2 regions of the Tardiphaga sp. GW821-FHT12E02 genome follow, and region 1 is predicted to be linked to the other one. Evidence: predicted binding sites of a transcription regulator. Region 1 holds the regulator's gene; the other holds the start of a gene.
The links. The regulator LexA, encoded in region 1, represses DNA repair genes until DNA is damaged. The targets are predictions, from matches to a motif close to TGTTCNNNNTGTGTTCNG.
Positions count from the first base shown of each region.

Region 1 (10,220 bases):
TCGGCATCGACGATGCTGCTATCTGCCTCGATCCGAAACTCATCAAGCCTTCGCCCTGCCGCGAGCTGAAACACCAGCCAGCGCGGACGCAGCCCACGGCCCGACCAGACCTGCGTCGGTCGATCGGGATTGCGATAGAACGGCCCGGCCTTGGGACGCAGCGCCGTCACCGCGCGTTGAGACGACGCCGAAAACTGATCGAGATCGCGCAGCCGCTCATCGATCTCCTGCCGCTGGGCCGCCATCTTGGCCGCCAGCACGATGCGCAGCTCTTCGTGCATCTGCCAGAGCGCATCGATCGACATCGCGCCGAAATTAAAACCTGTCGCCATCTGGTCCCTCTCGTCGCATCAGCGAAAAAAATGGACCGGGACCGCACGCGAGCATGGGGGGTGTTGGCGGCGGTCCCGGCACCACGTTCAAGCGACCGGGCGGGAGGATGAGACATCCGGGTCGGCGAGCGTGGCGGCATCAGAGCTACCAACCGTCCGCCGTCCAAGCGTAAATGCTGCATACGTAATTACGCATGCGAATTGTAACTTTGTGGGTAACCTGAATACCGGCGAAGTCGGGGGTAACAGGCTTAACGGCAGTCGATCCGCCGTTGCGCCTGGATTCGCTGCGGCTGCAATTCATGCACGATCCACGGGCCGACCTGCGCATCGAGATGGCGCTCATAAAGCTTCGTCAGAAAACGGCCGCCGATCGTAACGACGGCCAGAGCGATCAACGTGAACATCCAATAATTCCTTCTTCAATAATAGCTTTGTAACAAACCATTTACGTCTAATAACATTTGAAGTTTCGAACACCTCCTATGCGTGCAGCGCAACAGATGGGTTGATCACGCATCGCGGCGCCCGTCATGAAACGGTGATAGGCTCGTGCTTTCAAAATGTTAGATCGAGCTGATCCAAACTGCTCACATCGTTCGGAATCGCACACAGATGACTCCATCCACCTCGGCCTTCGACGTTTCCTCCATCGATGCCCTGCTGTTCGATCTCGGCCGCGTCGTGATCGACATCGATTTCAAACGCGTGATGCAGGTGTGGATGAACCATGCCGGTCGTGTTCCGGACAACGTCGTTGCGTCTCTCGCGCAGGATGACGTCTACATGCAGCACGAGCGCGGTGAGATTTCAGACGAGGCCTTTTTCGCCCATCTCCGCAAGGAGCTGGACCTCGACATATCGCCGGAGCAATTCCTCGAGGGTTGGAACGCCATTTTCGTCGGTGCGATGCCTGGAATTGACGACCTGCTTCCACGCGCCGCAAAGCGCTGGCCGATCTATGCCTTCTCCAACACCAATCCGGCCCATGTGGCGCATTTTTCGATCGCCCATGCCGATCTGCTCGGTCACTTCCGCGATGTGTTCCTGTCGTCCTCGATCGGCATGCGCAAGCCAGAGCCCGAGAGTTTCGATCACGTCGTGGCGCAAATCGGCGCGCCGGCCGGCCGCATCCTGTTCTTCGACGACTCGCTGGCCAATATCGATGGCGCCCGCGCACGCGGGCTGCAGACCGTCCACGTCACCTCGCCGACCACCGTCGCCGAAACGCTGAAGGCCCTCAGCGTCTGAGCAAAGCTACGGCTTGAGGTTCGGCGGCAGTGACGGGCTTTCGCGGATCAGCGTGATCGTGACGCGCCGGTTGGCCGCCGCCGATGGCGTATCGGGAAACAGCGGCTCGCTGTCGCCCTTGCTCGCGACCAGGAACAACCTGTCGTTCGGAAAACCTTCACGCGCCAGGATCTGCCGCACGGCGTTGGCGCGATCCCATGCGAGGTCGTAGGCATCGCGATAGCCCTGCCCCGGCGGCCCGCCTGCGGCCGTGTGGCCTGTGATGGAAATCCGCAGCGACGTCGCCTTCAACGGCGCCGCCATGCGCTCAATCAGCCGCTGCATCTGCGCCGTCGGCACGCTGGAGCCGTCCGCGAACATCGGGCGCCCTTCCTGATCGGTGATCTGCATATTCACGCCCTGCGGCGTGTCTTCCCACATCAGGCTTTTGGAAATCGCGGCGAGATCCGGCGCATCCTGCAGCGCATGCCGCAATGAGCTACTGGCGCGCAGCAGATTGCGCTCGGCAGCCAGCGCGACATCGGTTGAAGGTTCGCCGTCGGCACCAGGCGTGCCGCTCGCATGCTCAGGCGATACGTGATCCACATGCGCGACCTTGCCTCGGGTGGGCAGGCCATCGAGCTCGATCACGCCGGCATAGCGCGCTTCATGCTTGACGCCGAACGCCTCGCGCATCGAGCCGGCGACAATCGCCATCTTGCCGCGATCGGGCTGGGAAAATGCCAGCATCATGGCGAAGTAGCACATGAGCAGGCTCATCAGATCAGCAAAGGTCACAAACCAGCCGTGGCCCGTGGCGTGGTCACCCCGCTTACCCTTGGACGCTTTGGTTGTGAGCATGGCGTGTCTTCATCCGCACGACGGATGCAACGCCATGCGACCAGACTACTCATATACCCCCAGCCTTAACGGCCGACTAACGGGATACCGCTCAGGCCCGTGCAATGCGCCCATAAGCGAGGCTGGTGACCACGCCGAGCACCGCCCAGAAAATCAGGCCGGTGATGGTGGCCGCGACGACAAAGCTGTGCGCCAGCGACTCCGGCACCTCGGTATGGCCGGCGGGCGCCTGCGGCGCGCCGATCAGATGCGGCAGCACGATCAGCCCCAGGCCGAGCAGCGCGGCCCAGGAGGCGCGACGGAACACCAGCAGCGCGAGGCCGCCTGCGGTGGCGACAGCCGTCGCGATCCACCAGGTCTGGCGCAGGGTCAGATCGGCCACCGGCTGGCCGGGCACTTCCGGCGGCAGTCCGAGACCGGGTGCGGCAACGAACACGACAAAGCCGCCAAGGCCCCAGAACAGGCCCTCGCGCCAATCCACCGGACGGCCGCGCAGCGCAAAGATGCCGGCAAGCAGCAGCGCGAAACCGATAGCGGTCAGAACATTGGCGCCGGCCGTGAAGGCATTGCGCTGAAAACCCTCTTCGGGCTCCCACTCGCCGCCGTGATCGTGGGCAGCGGCAGCCTGCTGATGTCCACCATGATCGTGGCCGGACGCCGCGGGCGCGGCTGCTGGCGTTGCAGCAGGCGCCGGTGCCTCGGCCTTCTTCTCATAGACCTCGGCCTGCTGGATCAGCTTGACGGTGCCGACCATCTGAACGGCCGTCGTGGCCGCACCAGCAACGATCCCGGCGAGCACCGCCGAGAATACGATCGAACGAAAAACGGACATCAGCCTGAGAGATCAGTGGCAGGGAAAGGCGTTGGCGTGACGCACGTCATGGGCCGCATTGTGGACGGCGCTGATATGCGAGAAGCCGACCACGCCGACGACGAACAGCCCGAGCGCCATGGCGAGAACGGCCTGCACGACGACATTGGCGTCGATCGCGGCGGTGGAGAGCTGGGCGGTCTGGGTCTGCTGCATGGGATTCCTCGTCAATTCTGCGGGCAGTTTAGCCGCTTTGTTCCGTTGATGCGACCGCCAATTTCGCCATGGCTCGGGCAAGATCGCGGCTGGTCAGATGCAGATTGGCGTCGGGGGGAAGCCGCGCATGGGCGATCTTGGCGCGGGCTGCGAACTGGAACGCCGTTTCCTGCGCGTGAAAAAACGCCGCACATTCTTCCGGCGTGGGCATGTGCTTCACCAGTGTCCGGAACGCATGCCGATGCACCATGCAGACGCCGCCATGCCCCTCTGGCCGGAACGACAATGCGTCCACATCGCTGCGCCAGCGCAAGACATCGCCAGCGCCCATATCGTACCCGTCGGTCATGCCTCTCTGGTAACGGCATCAGGAGCAATTCCCAAGCCCGCCACCGGCACAACCGACGCTTGCCTCCCCCGCCCGCTCCTTTAAGACGGGCATCCACGCAAATCCGGAGATCCGCCAATGGCCCTGATGCCCTTCACCGACGCCATGGCTGCGATCCTGAACGGTGCCGAAGGCTTGCCCGAGGAAACCGTCACGCTGGAAGACGCATTTCACCGCGTGCTGGCGCGTGATGTCGCCTCGCTGCGCACGCAGCCGCCGGAAGCCATGTCGGCCATGGACGGCTATGCGGTCCGCGCCGCGGATGCGACGCTGGGCGCCAGGCTGAACGTGATCGGCGAGATTTCCGCCGGCAGGCCATTCGACCGTGCTCTCGCCGGCGGCGAAGCGCTGCGGATCTTCACCGGCGGCGTCGTGCCGGCGGGCGCGGACGGCATCGTGATCCAGGAAGACACGACGCGTGACGGCGACATTGTCGTGATCAACGAGGCAGCCACAGCCGGCAAGCACATCCGCGCCGCAGGCGTGGACTTCAAGCAAGGCGATGTGCTGTTGCGCGCAGGACTCCGCCTTACCGATCGTGACCTCGCGCTGGCCGCAGGCATGAACCATCCGAAGCTCCCGGTGCGTCGCCGCCCCGTCGTCGCCATGCTGGCCACCGGCGATGAACTGGTCCTTCCCGGCGCCACGCCCGGCCCCGGCCAGATCGTGCTCTCCAACGGCTATGCTTTGCGTGCGCTGGCGCGCGCTGAAGGCGCCGAGGTGATCGATCTCGGCATCGCCCGCGACACGCTGGAATCCACCACCGCCGCGATCCGGCGCGCTATCGAACTGAACGTCGATGTCCTCATCACCACCGGCGGCGCGTCCGTCGGCGACCACGATCTCGTGCAGCAATCGCTCATCGAGGCCGGCGTCGAGATGGCGTTCTGGAAGATCGCCATGCGGCCGGGCAAGCCGATGATGCATGGCCGCCGCAGTGCCATGCGGGTGATCGGCCTGCCCGGCAATCCCGTCTCGTCCTATGTCTGCGGCTTCCTGTTCATGGTGCCGCTGCTGCGCGCGCTGGCGGGCCGCAGCGAGGTCCAGCATTTTCGCGAAGCCGCCATCCTCGGGCGGGATCTCGCCGGCAACGACCACCGCGAGGATTACCTGCGCACACGCCTCGAATGGCAGGACGACAAACTGGTGGCGACGCCGGTGACGAAGCAGGACTCCTCGCTGCTCGGCAATCTTGCCGTGGCTGAAGGCCTGCTGGTGCGCCCGCCAAACGCCCCGCCCGCCAAGGCCGGCGATCCCTGCCGGATCATTCGCCTTCCGACTTAGCGGAATACCGCGAACCGACACGTTCCTCAGGCGTTGTCCGCCGGGGCATAGCCCATCATAAATTCCGCCGGCCCTCGGTCACCAAGTTGTCACGTAACGCGGCGACAGAGAGCGCAGACAACAGATTCGGTGCCCGTTCATGGACTATTTCAAGCGCTTCAACTTCCTCTTCGCCATGCCGACCTTCGACGCCGATGACCTGGAAGGCGTCCGCCTCAACCAGATCGTCGAGGAAATCGAGAAATCCGGCTTCGAAGTGGTCAAGGCGCGCAAACTGGAAGACGCGGCGATTGCCGTGCAGACCGATGCCGCCATCGGCTGCATGGTGGTGGATTGGGGCAAGAAGGGCCTTGAAGGCAAGACCGCAGCCCTGATCAACCTGATGCGTCGTCGCGGCCTCGATTTCCCGATCATGCTGCTGATCCGCCGCCAGCGCTTCGAAGACATTCCGGTCGAGGTGCTCGATTTCATCGACGGCTACATCTTCCTGTCGGAAGAAACCCCGCCCTTCATCGCCAAGAACCTGGTCAGCCGCCTCAAGCAATATGCCGAGACGCTGAAGACGCCGTTCTTCGGCGCCCTCGTCGACTATGCCGAGGAAGGCAACCAGCTCTGGACCTGCCCCGGTCACAATGGCGGCGTGTTCTACAGCCGCTCGCCGATCGGCCGCGTGTTCATGGAGCATCTCGGCGAAGCCGTGTTCCGCGACGACCTCGACAATTCCGTGCTCGATCTCGGCGACCTCCTCACCCACGAAGGCCCGGCGCTGCAGGCGCAGAAAGAGGCCGCCAAGATTTTTGGCGCAGAGAAGACCTATTTCGTGCTCAACGGCACCTCGACCTCCAACAAGGTCGCGCTGTCGGCGCTTGTGACCGACGGCGATCTCGTGCTGTTCGACCGCAACAACCACAAGGCGGCGCTGCATGGCGCGCTGATGATCTCCGGCGGCACGCCGATCTATGTGCCGACCGAGCGCAATCCATGGGGCCTGATCGGCCCGATGAACTGGGACGCCTTCAGCGAGGAAGCGCTGCGCGAGCGCATCCGCACCAATCCGATGGTCACCGATCCCGACGCCTGGAAGCGCGAGCGTCCGTTCCGCGTCGCTGTCATCGAACAATGCACTTATGACGGCACCATCTATAGCGCCGAGATGATCATCAAGCGGATCGGACATCTCTGCGAGTACATCCTGTTCGACGAGGCGTGGGCGGGCTTCATGAAATTCCACCCGCTCTATGCCGGCCGCTTCGCCATGGGCCTGAAGGACCTCGGCCCGGAGTCGCCCGGCATCATCGCCACGCAATCGACCCACAAGCAGCTCGCCTCGTTCTCGCAGGCGTCGCAGATCCACATGAAGGATCGCCACATCCGCGGCCAGAAGCGCCGTGTCGAGCATCGCCGCTTCAACGAAAGCTTCATGCAACACGCCTCAACGTCGCCGTTCTATCCGCTGTTCGCATCGCTCGATGTGGGCGCGCAGATGATGAAGGGCCGCTCGGGCGAAGTGCTGTGGGACGACACGATCCGTCTCGGCATCGAGCTGCGCAAGAAAATGCGCGCAGTGCGCCGCGAATTCGAGGAAAAGGAAAGCCGGCCCGAGCGCCGCTGGTTCTTCGAGCCCTTCGTGCCGGTGCGTGTGGAGATTCCCGACGTCGCGCAGTCCGGCGCGGTTCACAGCGTGCCGTGGGAAAGCATCAGCACCGATCAGCTCGCCACCAATCCCGCCTTCTGGCAGCTCTCGCCGGATGCCAAGTGGCACGGTTTCCAGAATATGGAAGCCGGCTTCGCGATGACCGACCCGAACAAGCTCACAGTGCTGACGCCGGGCTTCGATCGCACCACCGGTGACTATGCCGAGCACGGCATTCCGGCGCCGGTGGTTGCGCAATATCTGCGCGAAAACCAGATTGTGCCCGAGAAGAACGACCTGAATTCGCTGCTGTTCCTGCTCACCCCCGGCGTCGAGGCGAGCAAGGCTGGCACGCTAGTCTCTGGCCTCGTGGCCTTCAAGCGCTTCCACGATGACAACGCCCTGCTCGAGGACGTCATCCCCGAATTCGCGCGCCGCCGCCCGGCCCGCTATGCCGGCGTGCGCCTGCGCGATCTGTGCGGCGAAATGCACCGCTTCTATCGCAATGCCGATGTCAGCGGCCTGCAGGCCAGGCAGTTCATGGACCAGCACCTGCCGGAGATCGCCATGTCGCCCCATGACGCCGCGCGCCTCTTGGTCCGCAACGACGTCGACTATCTGCCGATCGACGAGATCTCCGGCCGCATCGCCACCACGCCCTTCGTTGTCTATCCGCCGGGCATCGCGACCATCGTGCCAGGCGAGCGCCTCACGGCGCGCGCGCAGCCCATGATCGATTATCTCAAGATGTTCGAAACCTGCTTCAACACCTTCCCGGGCTTCGACGTCGAAATCCAGGGCATCTATCGCAAGGTGGATGCCTCGGGCCGCATCCGGCTCTACACCTACGTGGTCTCCGAAGAGCGGGATCCCCGCAAGTGAGTTCGCAAGAGGCGACCGACACCCCGATCATCGTCCGGCCATCACGCGACAGCGATGTCGATGCGATGCTCTCGATCTATCGCCGCCACATCCGCCAAGGCGTAGAGGAAGGCGTCAGCGATGCCGATGCGATGCAGCCCGACGATCTGCGCGATCGTCGCAAGAACCTGAAGAACAAACGCTTCCCGCACATCGTTGCAACGCGCGGCGGCGAAGTCGTCGGCTATGCCTATGTGGTCCAGTTCCGCAAGCGACCAGCCTATCGCTATGCCGTGAAACACTCGATCTATGTGCATCACGAGCACACCGGCAAAGGCGTCGGCGGCCGGTTGCTGCGCGAACTGATCGATGTCTGCGCCGCCGCCGGTTTCCGCCAGATCATCGGCTATATCGACGCCGACAATGCCCCCTCGCTCGGCCTGCACGATCATTTCGGCTTTGCGCGGGTCGGCGTGTTGGCGGGCGTCGCCTACCGTTCCGGCCGCTGGGCCGACACGGTCATGGTGCAGCGATCCCTGGCGGCCGGCGTGACCACTCCGCCACCGCCGATGGCGCTGTCCGAGCGGATTCTGTGATCTTGTAGGATGGGTAGAGCGCAGCGAAACCCATCGGCGGAGCCCGCCGCATCGACGGAATGATGGGTTTCACGCCGGCGCTTCGCGCACGCGCTCGGCCCATCCTACGGTCCGCGTTTTCTGGTCAGCAACGCATCCTTGAGGCGAAATTAGCCATTGCGGAACATGTACGGAACAGATAGTGTTCGTTCATGATTTGTTTCGAGATTCTGCGGCTTAGTGAAATCGAGAGTGCCCAAACTCGTGACTGCCCTCGACCGACGGTCTGATTGATCGCCGATAACGAGGTCCTGAAACACACGCGGCGGCCTGACAATCGTTGCTTGAAGGCCTTGCCAACTAAGGATGGCTTCAGATGCTCACGCGCAAACAATATGAACTGCTCCGCTTCATCGACCAGCGGCTGAAGGAAGCCGGTGTGCCGCCCTCCTTCGACGAAATGAAGGATGCACTGGACCTACGCTCCAAGTCCGGCATCCACCGCCTGATCACGGCGCTGGAAGAACGCGGTTTCATTCGGCGCCTGCCGAACCGCGCCCGCGCGATCGAAGTCATCAAGTTGCCCGAACTCACCACCGCAGCCCCCACCGGCCGCCGTGGTTTCACGCCAAGCGTGATCGAAGGCAATCTCGGCAAGAGCCGCTCTGCTCCGGCACCGGTTGCCAGTGAGGATGACGGCGGCCGCACCATCTCGGTGCCCGTCATGGGCCGGATCGCAGCCGGCACGCCCATCGAGGCGCTGCAGACCCGCAGCCACTCCATCAGCGTGCCGCAGGACATGCTCGGCAATGGCGAACATTACGCCCTCGAGGTGCGCGGCGATTCCATGCAGGACGCCGGCATCCTCGATGGCGACATGGCGCTGATCCAGAAATCCGACAGTGCCGACACCGGCGACATCGTGGTCGCGCTGATCGACGACGAGGAAGCCACCCTGAAGCGCTTCCGCCGCCGCGGCGCCTCGATCGCGCTGGAGCCGGCGAATACGGCCTATGAAGTCCGCATCCTGCCGCCGAACCGCGTCCGCATCCAGGGCAAGCTCACCGGTCTCTATCGCCGCTACTGAGCGCTTTTAGTGATCGTCCGGCTGGAGATCCGTCTCCGTCGGCGTTGCATCGACCGGTCCCTGGCGTGCGCGTTGGCCGGTCGATATTGCAGTTTCTGCGACATCATCAGGTGCCCGTGCCCAAGGGCGCTGCAGACCGCGCGCGCGTGATGCCTCCACGACAAAGCCGTTCCCGACGCGCCGCAGGCCTGTGGCTCCCTGACTTTGCAGTGCCTCGCGATCGATCACCATCGCCCGGCAATCGGCCGGCGGCTGCCTCATCGTCACGATGACCGCCGTGCGCTCGCAGTCCTCACTGAACGCTTCGGGCTGCAGTGTGAGGGCAATCAGGGCGCCATCGTTGAGCGCTGCCACGCAGCCTGAGGGATCGCACGACACGCTGTCGCCGAGCGACTGATCCGTGGGCAGCCGCGCATCAGCATCCGCGGCCAGCCATTCCTTCACGAGAAACGCATCCTTGCCGCTGCGCATCACCTGCAGCCGCCCATCGCGGCCGCGCACGGCCACGCTATGACCGTCGCCGGCAATGAGGATGTCAGGCTGTTTGCTGGCCGCCGCCCAGGCCATAGCAACCGCGAGAGCAATGACCCCGGCATAACGCAACGGCGTGCGCAGCAAGGCGAGCAGTACGATCCCAAAACTGGCGGCAATCAGCGGCCCCGTCCCGAAGGCGGGCACACGGCCGATCGCACCGGGCAACCCGGCCACCCATTTGGACACGACAATCATCCATTGCAGGCCGATCTCCATGACGTGCCAGAACACGCTGTCGAAGCCGAACGGAATGGCGACAAGCCCGAGCAGCCCTGCCGGCATCACCAGCGCCGACACCACCGGCATCGCCAACAGATTGGCGATGATGCCATAGGGCGTGACGCGGTGAAAATGATAGGCCGCGTAGGGCATCGTCGCGAGACCGGCGACCAGCGACGCCAAGAGCAA
Region 1 is NZ_JBXAQK010000001.1:3,400,172-3,410,391, reverse strand. Features, by position in the region: gene AC1RQ5_RS16140 (H-NS histone family protein) at 1-332, opposite strand, end outside; gene AC1RQ5_RS16135 (hypothetical protein) at 584-739, opposite strand; gene AC1RQ5_RS16130 (HAD-IA family hydrolase) at 948-1,583, shown strand; gene AC1RQ5_RS16125 (OmpA/MotB family protein) at 1,590-2,423, opposite strand; gene AC1RQ5_RS16120 (CbtA family protein) at 2,515-3,255, opposite strand; gene AC1RQ5_RS16115 (CbtB domain-containing protein) at 3,268-3,450, opposite strand; gene AC1RQ5_RS16110 (hypothetical protein) at 3,479-3,799, opposite strand; gene AC1RQ5_RS16105 (molybdopterin molybdotransferase MoeA) at 3,917-5,122, shown strand; gene AC1RQ5_RS16100 (Orn/Lys/Arg family decarboxylase) at 5,262-7,637, shown strand; gene AC1RQ5_RS16095 (GNAT family N-acetyltransferase) at 7,634-8,212, shown strand; gene lexA (transcriptional repressor LexA) at 8,568-9,278, shown strand; gene AC1RQ5_RS16085 (ComEC/Rec2 family competence protein) at 9,285-10,220, opposite strand, start outside.

Region 2 (10,220 bases), 1.3 Mb from region 1:
GGCGGCGTCGGTCGGACAGGCATCAGTCGCTGATGCCGTCGCGATCCCGGAGTGTCATCATGGTCGCGGTGAGGAGGGCGACGAGCTTCTCCTGACCATCGCTGATGGCGACGACGTCGGACTGCACGAGCGTCAGTGTGCGCCCCGGCTTCACGATGCGCCCGCGCGCGACAATGCGCTCGCCGATCGCCGGTGCCACCAGATTGATCTTGAATTCGGTGGTCAGCACGCCCGCGCCCTCGGGCATCAGGCTGAGGGCCGAATAACCCGCCGCGCTATCGGCGATCGCGCTGATCGCACCGGCATGGACGAAGCCATGCTGCTGCGAGATCGCAGGCGAGGGGATCAGCACGATCTCCACGGCGCCCGGCGCAATGTTGCCGAGTGTCGCGCCAAGAGTGCTCATCAGTCCCTGCCTGGCAAAGCTGTCGCGGATGCGGCTGGTGGCGTCCATGGGTTGGTGTCCTGACCGAATGAAGCGATGTGGCCGATGCTGTCGGGATAGTATCGGGCGAGGCTCGGGAGGAAAGGCTGATCGCAGCGGATACCGGGCCGGTCAGCGACCTCGCGCGGATGCGCCGCAGTCCACTGTGCGGTTGAGTTGTCTATTTTAGTAGACAAATCGCGGCTGCCCGCTATACGACTGGTTGATATTTCGCTTCGCAACGACCGGACGCTTATCGCCCATGGCCTACAGCATCTACGGAACGCCGTATAAGCCGACGGAGAAGGTGTTTTACGGCACCGTGGAGACGCTCGACCATGCGGTGGTCGAACTGAAGCGCCTGCGCAAGGCCGGCATTGCCGATGTCTATGCGATCGGAATCGCACCGGAGCTGGCGAACCTGCCGCTCCCCGAGGCGATGGCCGAAATCTGAGCGTCCAAACTTGGTTGCAGCAGTTTGGCTGGCGCGAGCGGCCGTTTGGCGCGCAAGATCGCGCAAATTTCTGAAAGAACATATTGCGAACATAGAACAGATGGGGTACATTGAATCATCTGAGCGGCACGGCCGTCCGTTTGTCGCTCTTGCATTTGTCCCTGTCGCGAATCCCTTCATAAGGAGCTAGATCAATGGCTGCCAATTCGTCTGCCCTGCGTATCGTTGAAGGATCCTCCATGGACAAGTCCAAAGCCCTGGCGGCTGCGCTCTCCCAGATCGAGCGTCAGTTCGGCAAGGGCTCGGTGATGAAGCTCGGCAAGAATGACCGCTCGATGGATATCGAGGTCATCTCGTCGGGGTCGCTGGGTCTCGATATTGCGCTCGGCGTCGGTGGCCTGCCCAAGGGCCGCGTGATCGAGATCTACGGACCGGAATCCTCGGGCAAGACCACGCTGGCGCTGCATTGCGTAGCCGAAGCGCAGAAGAAGGGCGGCATCTGCGCCTTCATCGACGCCGAACACGCGCTCGATCCCGTCTATGCCCGCAAGCTCGGCGTCAATGTCGATGAGCTCCTGATCTCGCAGCCCGATCACGGCGAACAGGCGCTGGAAATCGCCGACACGCTGGTGCGTTCGGGCGCGGTGGACGTCCTCATCGTCGACTCGGTTGCAGCGCTCGTACCGCGCGCCGAACTCGAAGGCGAAATGGGCGATGCGCTGCCGGGCCTGCAGGCGCGCCTCATGAGCCAGGCGCTGCGCAAGCTGACCGCGTCGATCAACAAGTCGAACACGATGGTCATCTTCATCAACCAGATCCGCATGAAGATCGGTGTGATGTATGGTTCGCCGGAAACCACCACAGGCGGTAACGCTCTGAAATTCTATGCTTCGGTCCGTCTCGACATCCGCCGCATCGGCGCGATCAAGGAGCGTGACGAAGTGGTCGGCAACTCGACCCGCGTGAAGGTCGTGAAGAACAAGCTGGCACCGCCGTTCAAGCAGGTCGAATTCGACATCATGTATGGCGAAGGCGTGTCCAAGATGGGCGAGATTCTCGATCTCGGCGTCAAGGCCGGCATCGTCGAGAAGTCCGGCGCCTGGTTCTCCTATGACAGCCAGCGCCTCGGCCAGGGTCGCGAGAATTCCAAGGCTTTCCTGAAAGCCAATCCGGACATGACCGCCAAGATCGAAGCCTCGATCCGGCAGAATTCCGGCCTGATTGCCGAGCAGATCCTCGCCGGCAAGCGTGACGAGGAAGATGGCGATACCGAAGGCTCGGAGCCGGCTGAGGATTAATCAGCGCCCCGGTCCGCGCTGTGCGACCGGGAAAGCAGCAAACCGTTTCGCGATGGTGTGTTGCAGGGGTCTGTTGCCGATGCCCTGCAATGCCTGTCGCTACACAAAGGGCCCCGCTAGCGGGGCCCTTTTCGTTTCGCGCTATGGGGAAGGCCTGTTCACGGCATGACAGGCAACGCCGTCAATGAGCAGCGGTACCTCGCGTCGGCATGGCTCGAACACCTCCGGGCAGCGCGGATGAAACGTGCAGCCTTTCGGCGGATCGATCGGATTCGGTATCTCGCCCGACACTGCGATGCGCGCACGGCCGGACATTGCGAGATCAGGCACGGCGCCGAGCAGCATGCGCGTATAGGGCATGCGCGGATGGGTGAACAATTCGTGGCCGTCGGCGCATTCGACGATACGGCCAAGATACATCACGCCGATTCGCGTCGCCATATGGCGCACCACTGCGAGGTTGTGGCTGATGAACAGATAGGTCAGCCCCAGCCTGTCCTGCAGGTCGCGCATCAGGTTCAGGATCTGCGCCTGCACGGAGACATCGAGTGCAGAGGTCGGTTCGTCGCAGACGATGAAGTCGGCCTCCGATGCCAGCGCGCGGGCGATGGCGATGCGCTGGCGCTGGCCGCCGGAAAACTGGTGCGGAAACTTCACGCCATCATCGGGATGCAGGCCGACCAGGCGCAGCAACTCGCCCACCCGCGCGCGGATATCGCGCTCGCTGGTCATGAGATCGAAGGCGCGGATCGGTTCGGCGATGATCGCATCCACCCGCAGGCGCGGATTGAGGCTGGCATAGGGATCCTGAAAGATCATCTGGATGCGCCGTCGCAGCGGTTTTCGCGCGGCCGCCTGTTTCGGGTCGCTCATCGAGATGCCATCGATGCTGACCTCGCCCGAGGATGGCGGCAGCAGGCCGACAACCATCCGCGCCACCGTGCTCTTGCCGGAGCCGGATTCACCCACCAGCGCAAAGGTCTCGCCGCGCTTGATATCGAAGGACACGCCGTCCACCGCGCGCAGATATTCCCGCGGGGTCCGCTCGATCACGCGGTTGAGCCACGGCTTTGAGACATCGAATGCGCGCCGCAGATCGCGCGCCTGCACCAGCACCGTCATGCGCCGATCTCCGCCGGCACTTGTCTTGATGATGCGGGATCATGGAGATGACAGGCCACGCGCTGCGTGCCGACGGCAATCGGCTCTGGCCGCTCGGCGCGGCAGCGGTCGAATGCGAAACTGCAGCGCGGATGAAAGGCGCAGCCGGTGGGGATCGCCGACAGTCGCGGCATGCTCCCCGGGATCTGCACCAGCCGTTGCGATGCATCGCCGGTCAGCGTCGGGATCGCACCCATCAGGCCTTTGGCATAGGGATGCAGGGGATGCTGCACGACGTCGCGGACCGGGCCGATCTCGGCGATGCGGCCAGAATACATCACGGCCACGCGGTCCGAGGTTTCGGCAATCACGCCCATGTCGTGGGTCACCAGCATCACGGCCGTGCCGTGGTCGCGGCCGAGCCGCTTGATCAGCGCGATGATCTGCGCCTGCACGGAGACGTCGAGCGCGGTGGTCGGCTCATCCGCGATGATCAGTTCCGGCTCGGCGGCGATGGCCAGCGCGATCACCACGCGCTGGCGCATCCCGCCGGAAAATTCATGCGGATAGGCGTCAATGCGCTTCTCCGGAGCAGGGATACCGACTTCGGCGAGGAGATCGATAGCGCGCTGACGCGCCGCGCTTTCGGACAATGGGAGATGGGTCCGGATTGTTTCCACCAACTGGTCACCGATGCGATAGAGCGGATCGAGGCTGGTGAGGGGGTCCTGAAAGATCATGGCAATGCGCTTGCCGCGGATGCGGCGCACCTCGCGGGGCGGCAGGTTGTCGATGCGCTGCCCGGACAGATAAATCTCGCCGCCTGCGATCCGGCCGGGCGGGTCGATCAGCCCGATCGCCGCAAGCCCGGTCACCGATTTCCCGGCGCCGGATTCGCCGACCACGCCCAGCACTTCCCCCCGCGCGATGTCGAAGGAGACGCCATTGATCGCATGCAGTGTGCCGCGCCGGCTGGCGAATTCCACATGCAGGTCGCGGACGGACAGGACGGGCGTGCTCATCTGGTCTCTCCCGTCATTGCAGCTTCGGATTCAGCGCATCGCGCAACCAGTCGCCGACCAGATTGATGGACAGGATCAGCGAGGCCAGCGCGATGCCGGGAAAGGCGATGACCCACCATTCCCCGGAGAACAGATAATTGTTGCCGATGCGGATCAGCGTGCCCAGCGAGGGCATGGTGTCGGGCATGCCGGAACCGAGAAAGGACAATGTCGCCTCGGTGATGATCGCAAGCGCGAGATTGATGGTGGCGATCACCAGAATCGGCCCCATCGTGTTGGGCAGCACATGGCGCAGCATGATCACGCGCGCGGGCAGGCCGATCAGCTGTGCGGCGGCGACATAGTCCTTGTTCTTCTCCACCATGACCGAACCGCGCACGGTGCGCGCATATTGCACCCAGAAGCTCAGGCCGATGGCGACCACCAGCACCACCAGCATGGTGGTGGCATCGAGATGATTGCCGAGGAATGACTTCACGACGCCGTCGATGAGAAGGGCGATCAGGATAGCGGGAAACGTGAGCTGCACATCGGCGATGCGCATGATCAGGGAATCCACCGCGCCGCCGACATAGCCGGCGATCAGTCCGAGCCCGATACCGAGCACCGCAGCGAGCCCGACGCCGAGGATGCCGACGATCAGCGAAATGCGCATGCCGTAGAGGATTGCGGAGAATACGTCGCGGCCCTGTTCGTCGGTGCCGAACAGGAATGGCCGTGCACCGTCCGCGGTCCAGAGCGGCGAGATACGGGAATTCATCAGGTCGAGCTGGGCGGGATCGAACGGATTCTGCATGGCAAGAACCGGCGCGAAAATCGCGGCCAGCATCAACACCAGCGCAATGCTGGCCGCCACCACTGTGAGCTTCGAGCGGCGGAATGAATAGAAGATGTCGCTGTCGATGGCGCGGGCGAGAAGCCCGGGTGTGTGGGGAAGGGGGGCGTCGGTCATGATGCGCGTTCTCCCCTGTCATCCCCGCGAAAGCGGGGATCCATAACCTCCGAAGCAGTCGTGAAACGCTGGTGGCTCCGCAAATGTGTCACCGCAAGCTCGGTGTCTATGGATCCCCGCTTTCGCGGGGATGACAGGCTGAGTGTGAAGAAACGTCTGAGCATCACATCCCTCATGCCGGCCGTCCCACCGTCGCACGCAGGCGCGGATCGACGATCGTGTAGAGGATGTCCACCACCAGATTGATGGTGACGAAGATCAGCGACACCACCAGCAGATAGGCGGCCATGATCGGGATATCGACATTCTGCACCGCCTGCACGAACAGCAGCCCCATGCCCGGCCACTGGAACACGGTTTCGGTGATGATGGCGAACGCGATCACCGAGCCGAATTGCAGGCCCGCCACCGTGATCACCGGCACCAGCGTATTCTTCAGCGCATGGCCGAAATGGATGGCACGCGTGGTGAGGCCACGGGCGCGCGCGAAGCGGATATAGTCGGTGCGCAGCACTTCCAGCATTTCGGCGCGGACCAGCCGCATGATCAGCGTCATCTGGAACAGGCCGAGGGTGACCGACGGCATGATCAGCGCCTTCCAGCCGGAGACGGTGAGAAAGCCGGTGGTCCACCAGCCGAGCTTCACCACCTCGCCGCGGCCGAAGGACGGCAGCCAGCCCAGCGTCACCGCGAACAGATAGATGAGCAGAATGCCGATCAGGAAGGTCGGCAGCGAGATGCCGATCAGCGACACCGCCTGCAGCAGCTTTGCGGTGAAAGAGTCCCGCCGCAGCGCCGAATAGATGCCCATCAGGATGCCGAAGAACAGCGCGAGCACAGTCGCGCAGGTGGCGAGCTCGAGGGTCGCCGGCATGCGCTCCTGCAGCAGCGACGAGACAGGCTGGCGGAATTGATAGGACACGCCGAACTTGAACTGCGCCGCATTGGCAAAGTAGCGCGCGAATTGCACCACGACGGGATCGTCGAGGCCAAGCGAGGCGCGGATCTCGGCGCGCTGGGCCGGCGTGGTGTCGATCGCCACCATCTGGTTCACCGGATCGCCGGCGAAGCGGAACATGGTGAAGGAGATGATGCCGACCGCGATCAGCACACCGATGGACTGCAGGGCACGACGCAGGATGAAAGCGAGCATGCGATCCTTTCGCTTTCAGGTACTCAGCCCCTCATGGTGAGGAGGCGCCACTTCGGCGCCGTCTCGAACCATGAGTTTGCGGAGCACCACCGCCATCCTTCGAGACGCGGCCTGCGGCCGCTCCTCAGGATGAGGGCAGAGTTTTGTGCGATGCGGACGACGCGTTTCCACTTCGCGCACTATTCCGACTTCACCGCCCAGTATGGCAGCACCTGATTGTCCGGCCGCTGCACGATCTTCACCTTTTTCGACACGCCCCAGGCCAGCGCCTGCTGGTGCAGCGGGATATAGGCCCATTCCTTGTTGGCAATCTCATAGGCCTGCTTGATCAGCTGGTCGCGCTTCGCAGTGTCGGTCTCCTGCAGCACCTGATCGGTCAGCTTGTCGAACTCCTTGTTGCAATAGCCGCCGAGATTGGTGGCGCCGCGCGGGCTGTTCGGATCGTCGCGGCAGCCCATGATGTCATGCATCACGTTGTGCGAATCCTGGGTGCCCGGTGTCCAGCCGAGCAGATAGAACGAGGTGTTGAAGCCGCCGGTCTTGAAGACCTTGGCGAAATACAGCGCCTTCGGCTGCGCATTCAGGTTCACTTTGACATTGATGCGCGCCAGCATGCTGACCACGGCCTGGCAGATCGCGGCGTCATTGACATAGCGATCATTGGGGCAGTCCATGCCGACCTCGAAGCCCTGCGGATAGCCGGCCTCAGCGAGCAGTTTCTTGGCCGCGTCGAGATCGTATTTCGGCCGCGTGAAATCACCCGACAGCTTGAACAGCGGCGGCGCGATCATCAGCGCGGAGGGCGTCGACAGCCCACGCATCACGCGGCTCTTGATCGCCTCGATGTCGATGGCCTTGTAGAAGGCCTCGCGGACGCGGACATCCTTGAACGGGTTCTTGCCCTTGATATTGGAGAACAGCAGTTCGTCGCGGATCTGGTCCATGCCGAGAAAGATCGTGCGCAGCTCCGGCCCGGCCAGCACGCTGGCATTGGCGGTGCCGTTGACGCGGGCGATGTCCTGCACCGGCACCGGCTCGATGATGTCCACTTCGCCCGACAGCAGCGCGGCGACGCGGGTGGCATCGGAGGCGATGGGGGTGAAGATGATTTCCTTGAGATTATGCTCGGGCTTTCCCCACCAGTCCGGATTGACCTTGAACACGGTCTTCACGCCCGGCTGATGACTCTCGATCTTGAACGGGCCGGTACCGTTGGCATTGAGCGAGGCATAGCTCGGCGACGTCGCGGCAGCCGGCGTCGGTGCCGTCGCATTGTTCGCTTCAGCCCATTTCTTGCTCATGACATACCAGACGTCCCATTGCGACGTCAGGATCGGGTTGGGCTTGGTTAGGACGACATCGACAGTATGATCGTCGATCTTCACGAATTTCGCGTCCGCCGGAATCACCGTGGTGAAGTCCGAGCCCTTGGCACGCACGCGGTCGGCGGAGAAGATCACATCGTCGGCGGTGAAGGGATCGCCGTTCTGGAACTTGACGTTCTTGCGCAGATAAAACCGCCAGCGGGTCGGCTCCGGCGTTTCCCATTTCTCCGCCAGCGCCGGAATCAGCTGCAGATCCTTGCCGCGGCCGACCAGGCCTTCATAGACCTGGCCATGATGCGCGATGGTCGTGGTTTCGCGGAGCGTATAGGGATCGAGGGATTTCAGGTCGCCCTGATTGGCGTAGCGCAGTGTCTGCGCCGCAACGGGCAGGGGGGCCGCTGTGAGGAAGACGCATAGTGCTGCGGCAGCACCCGCAAGAGCCCGAAGAAACAGCATCCGTATCTCCCTCGTCACGCCGCAGCCCGAAAGTTGAGCTGCTCAGTCATTGTTGGCGGAGTTCGGTTTGCGCGCAAGGGCGATTTACCAACTCCGGGCTGTAAACCGTGCCGATACATGCAAGGCGAAGGCCAGTCGCGGGTCGGGTGACGTCGCTTGCATCGAGGTGGCGACCCCGGCGATACTGTCGGATCGCAGCGATTTGCAGAACGGATGAGGGGAAATGGCAATGAAGGTGACCGTCACCGTGGACTGCACGCCGCTCGAGGCGCGCGAATTCCTGGGATTGCCCGATGTCCAGCCGATGCAATCGGCAATGATGGATCAGATGCAGAAGAAGATGATGGAGAATATGGACAAGTATTCGCCGGAGTCGATCATGCAAAGCTGGTTCTCGTTCGATCCCAAGATCGGCGAGCGCTTTCAGGACATGTTCGTCAATATGGCCGGCATGGGCGCCGGGACGAAGGACAAGAAGTAGGCGAGGGGCGCGGCAAACTCTCCGCTGTCATCCCCGCGAAAGCGGGGATCCATGATCCCGGTCGGCGTGTTCAAGCGGCAGAGCCAAATCGTCGGCGCCCTCAGTCCGCCAGCGTTTATGGGTCCCCGGCTTCGCGGGGACGACGCGGAGAGGCCTATCCCGCCCGCCGCATCTCGGCCACATGCTCCCGCATCTGCGGGGCGCGCGTCTTCGCGCTGGCGCTATGCGCATGCCGCGCAATCGCATCGATCACCATGCTCCACATGGAAATCGGCAGCGCATGGCCCATGCGATCGATCATCATCAGCTTCGCGCCGGGGATCGACGCTGCGGTGTCACGACCAGCGGCCGGATGCACCAATGGATCGACCTTGCCGTGGATCACCAGCGTCGGCGCAGACACCTTGGCGAGGCGCTCCTTGCGGCTGCCCGACGCAAGAATGGCGCGCAGCTGGCGGCCGACGCCTTCCGAACTCAGGCCGCGGGCATAGGTGCGCTCGGCGCGATCGAGATCGCGCGCCTCGTCATCCGGAAAACTGCCGACGCGCAGGAACAGCCAGGTCTGCTTGAAGCGCTCGATGAAGGCCTCATAACCATCGGGCTGTCGCTGCAGCAGCTTGAGCGTGACCTGACGGCTTGGCTGCGGCAGGCGCGGATCGCCCGTCGTGGACATGATCGACGTCAGCGAGCGCAGGCGCTCGGGATAGGCGATCGCCATCTCCTGGGCGATCATGCCGCCCATGGATGCGCCGACCACATGCGCCTTGCGGATATGCAGCACGTCGAGCAGCGCGACCGTATCGGCCGCCATGTCCGACAGTTTGTAGGGCGCTGCGACGGGAATATTGAGGAAGCGAAGTTTTGCCAATTCGTAGAGCGAGAACTTCTTGCCGCCGGTCATCTTCGACGACAGACCAATGTCGCGATTGTCGAAGCGGATGACCCGGAAGCCGCTAGCCGCGAGTTCGCGGCAGAATTCATCGTCCCAATGGATCAGTTGCGCGCCGAGACCCATGATCATTACCATGGGTTCCGCATCGCTATAGCCGAAGATGTCGTAACAGATGTCGATCCCGTTCGCGCGCGCCATGCGCGGCGGCTGATACGGAACCTCGATCTGTTCGGGGAGGAGACGGGCAGGCTGGTACATGTCATCTGTATGACATGGAAAGTCCCTGTGAAAAAGTAACAAGCGCGCGCTGACGCGATCAAATCGTCGCGGGGCTTAACGATATGTTGTCGCAGAGCCTATTGTGACAGTGGTTTTGGTGTTTGTGACAGTGATTGTGACAAAGTGGCAGTGAGTTCCGTTGTCACAATTCAAGCGACGTCGCGTAGTCGGCTTAAGCACTGCCCTCATGGTGCGGAGGCGCGAAGCGCCGTCTCGAACCATGAGATGGCCGGACTCGGCGCATGTGGCCATCCTTCGAGACGCCGCTGTGCGGCTCCTCAGGATGAGGCCGCGCGCATCATCCAAATCGTCGTCGCCGCCACTCGATCAGTTTGTCGCTGACCTCATCCGGCTTCTCCTGCTGCGTCCAGTGCCCGCTGTCT
Region 2 is NZ_JBXAQK010000001.1:4,736,212-4,746,431, reverse strand. Features, by position in the region: gene AC1RQ5_RS22530 (PaaI family thioesterase) at 23-454, opposite strand; gene AC1RQ5_RS22525 (hypothetical protein) at 687-878, shown strand; gene recA (recombinase RecA) at 1,073-2,176, shown strand; gene AC1RQ5_RS22515 (ABC transporter ATP-binding protein) at 2,318-3,298, opposite strand; gene AC1RQ5_RS22510 (ABC transporter ATP-binding protein) at 3,295-4,299, opposite strand; gene AC1RQ5_RS22505 (ABC transporter permease) at 4,313-5,251, opposite strand; gene AC1RQ5_RS22500 (ABC transporter permease) at 5,424-6,404, opposite strand; gene AC1RQ5_RS22495 (ABC transporter substrate-binding protein) at 6,584-8,185, opposite strand; gene AC1RQ5_RS22490 (DUF6489 family protein) at 8,415-8,666, shown strand; gene AC1RQ5_RS22485 (alpha/beta fold hydrolase) at 8,821-9,816, opposite strand; gene AC1RQ5_RS22480 (alpha/beta fold hydrolase) at 10,136-10,220, opposite strand, start outside.
Region 2: recA (recombinase RecA) is a predicted target of LexA. The motif match lies at 953-970, and genes of this name have one in related genera.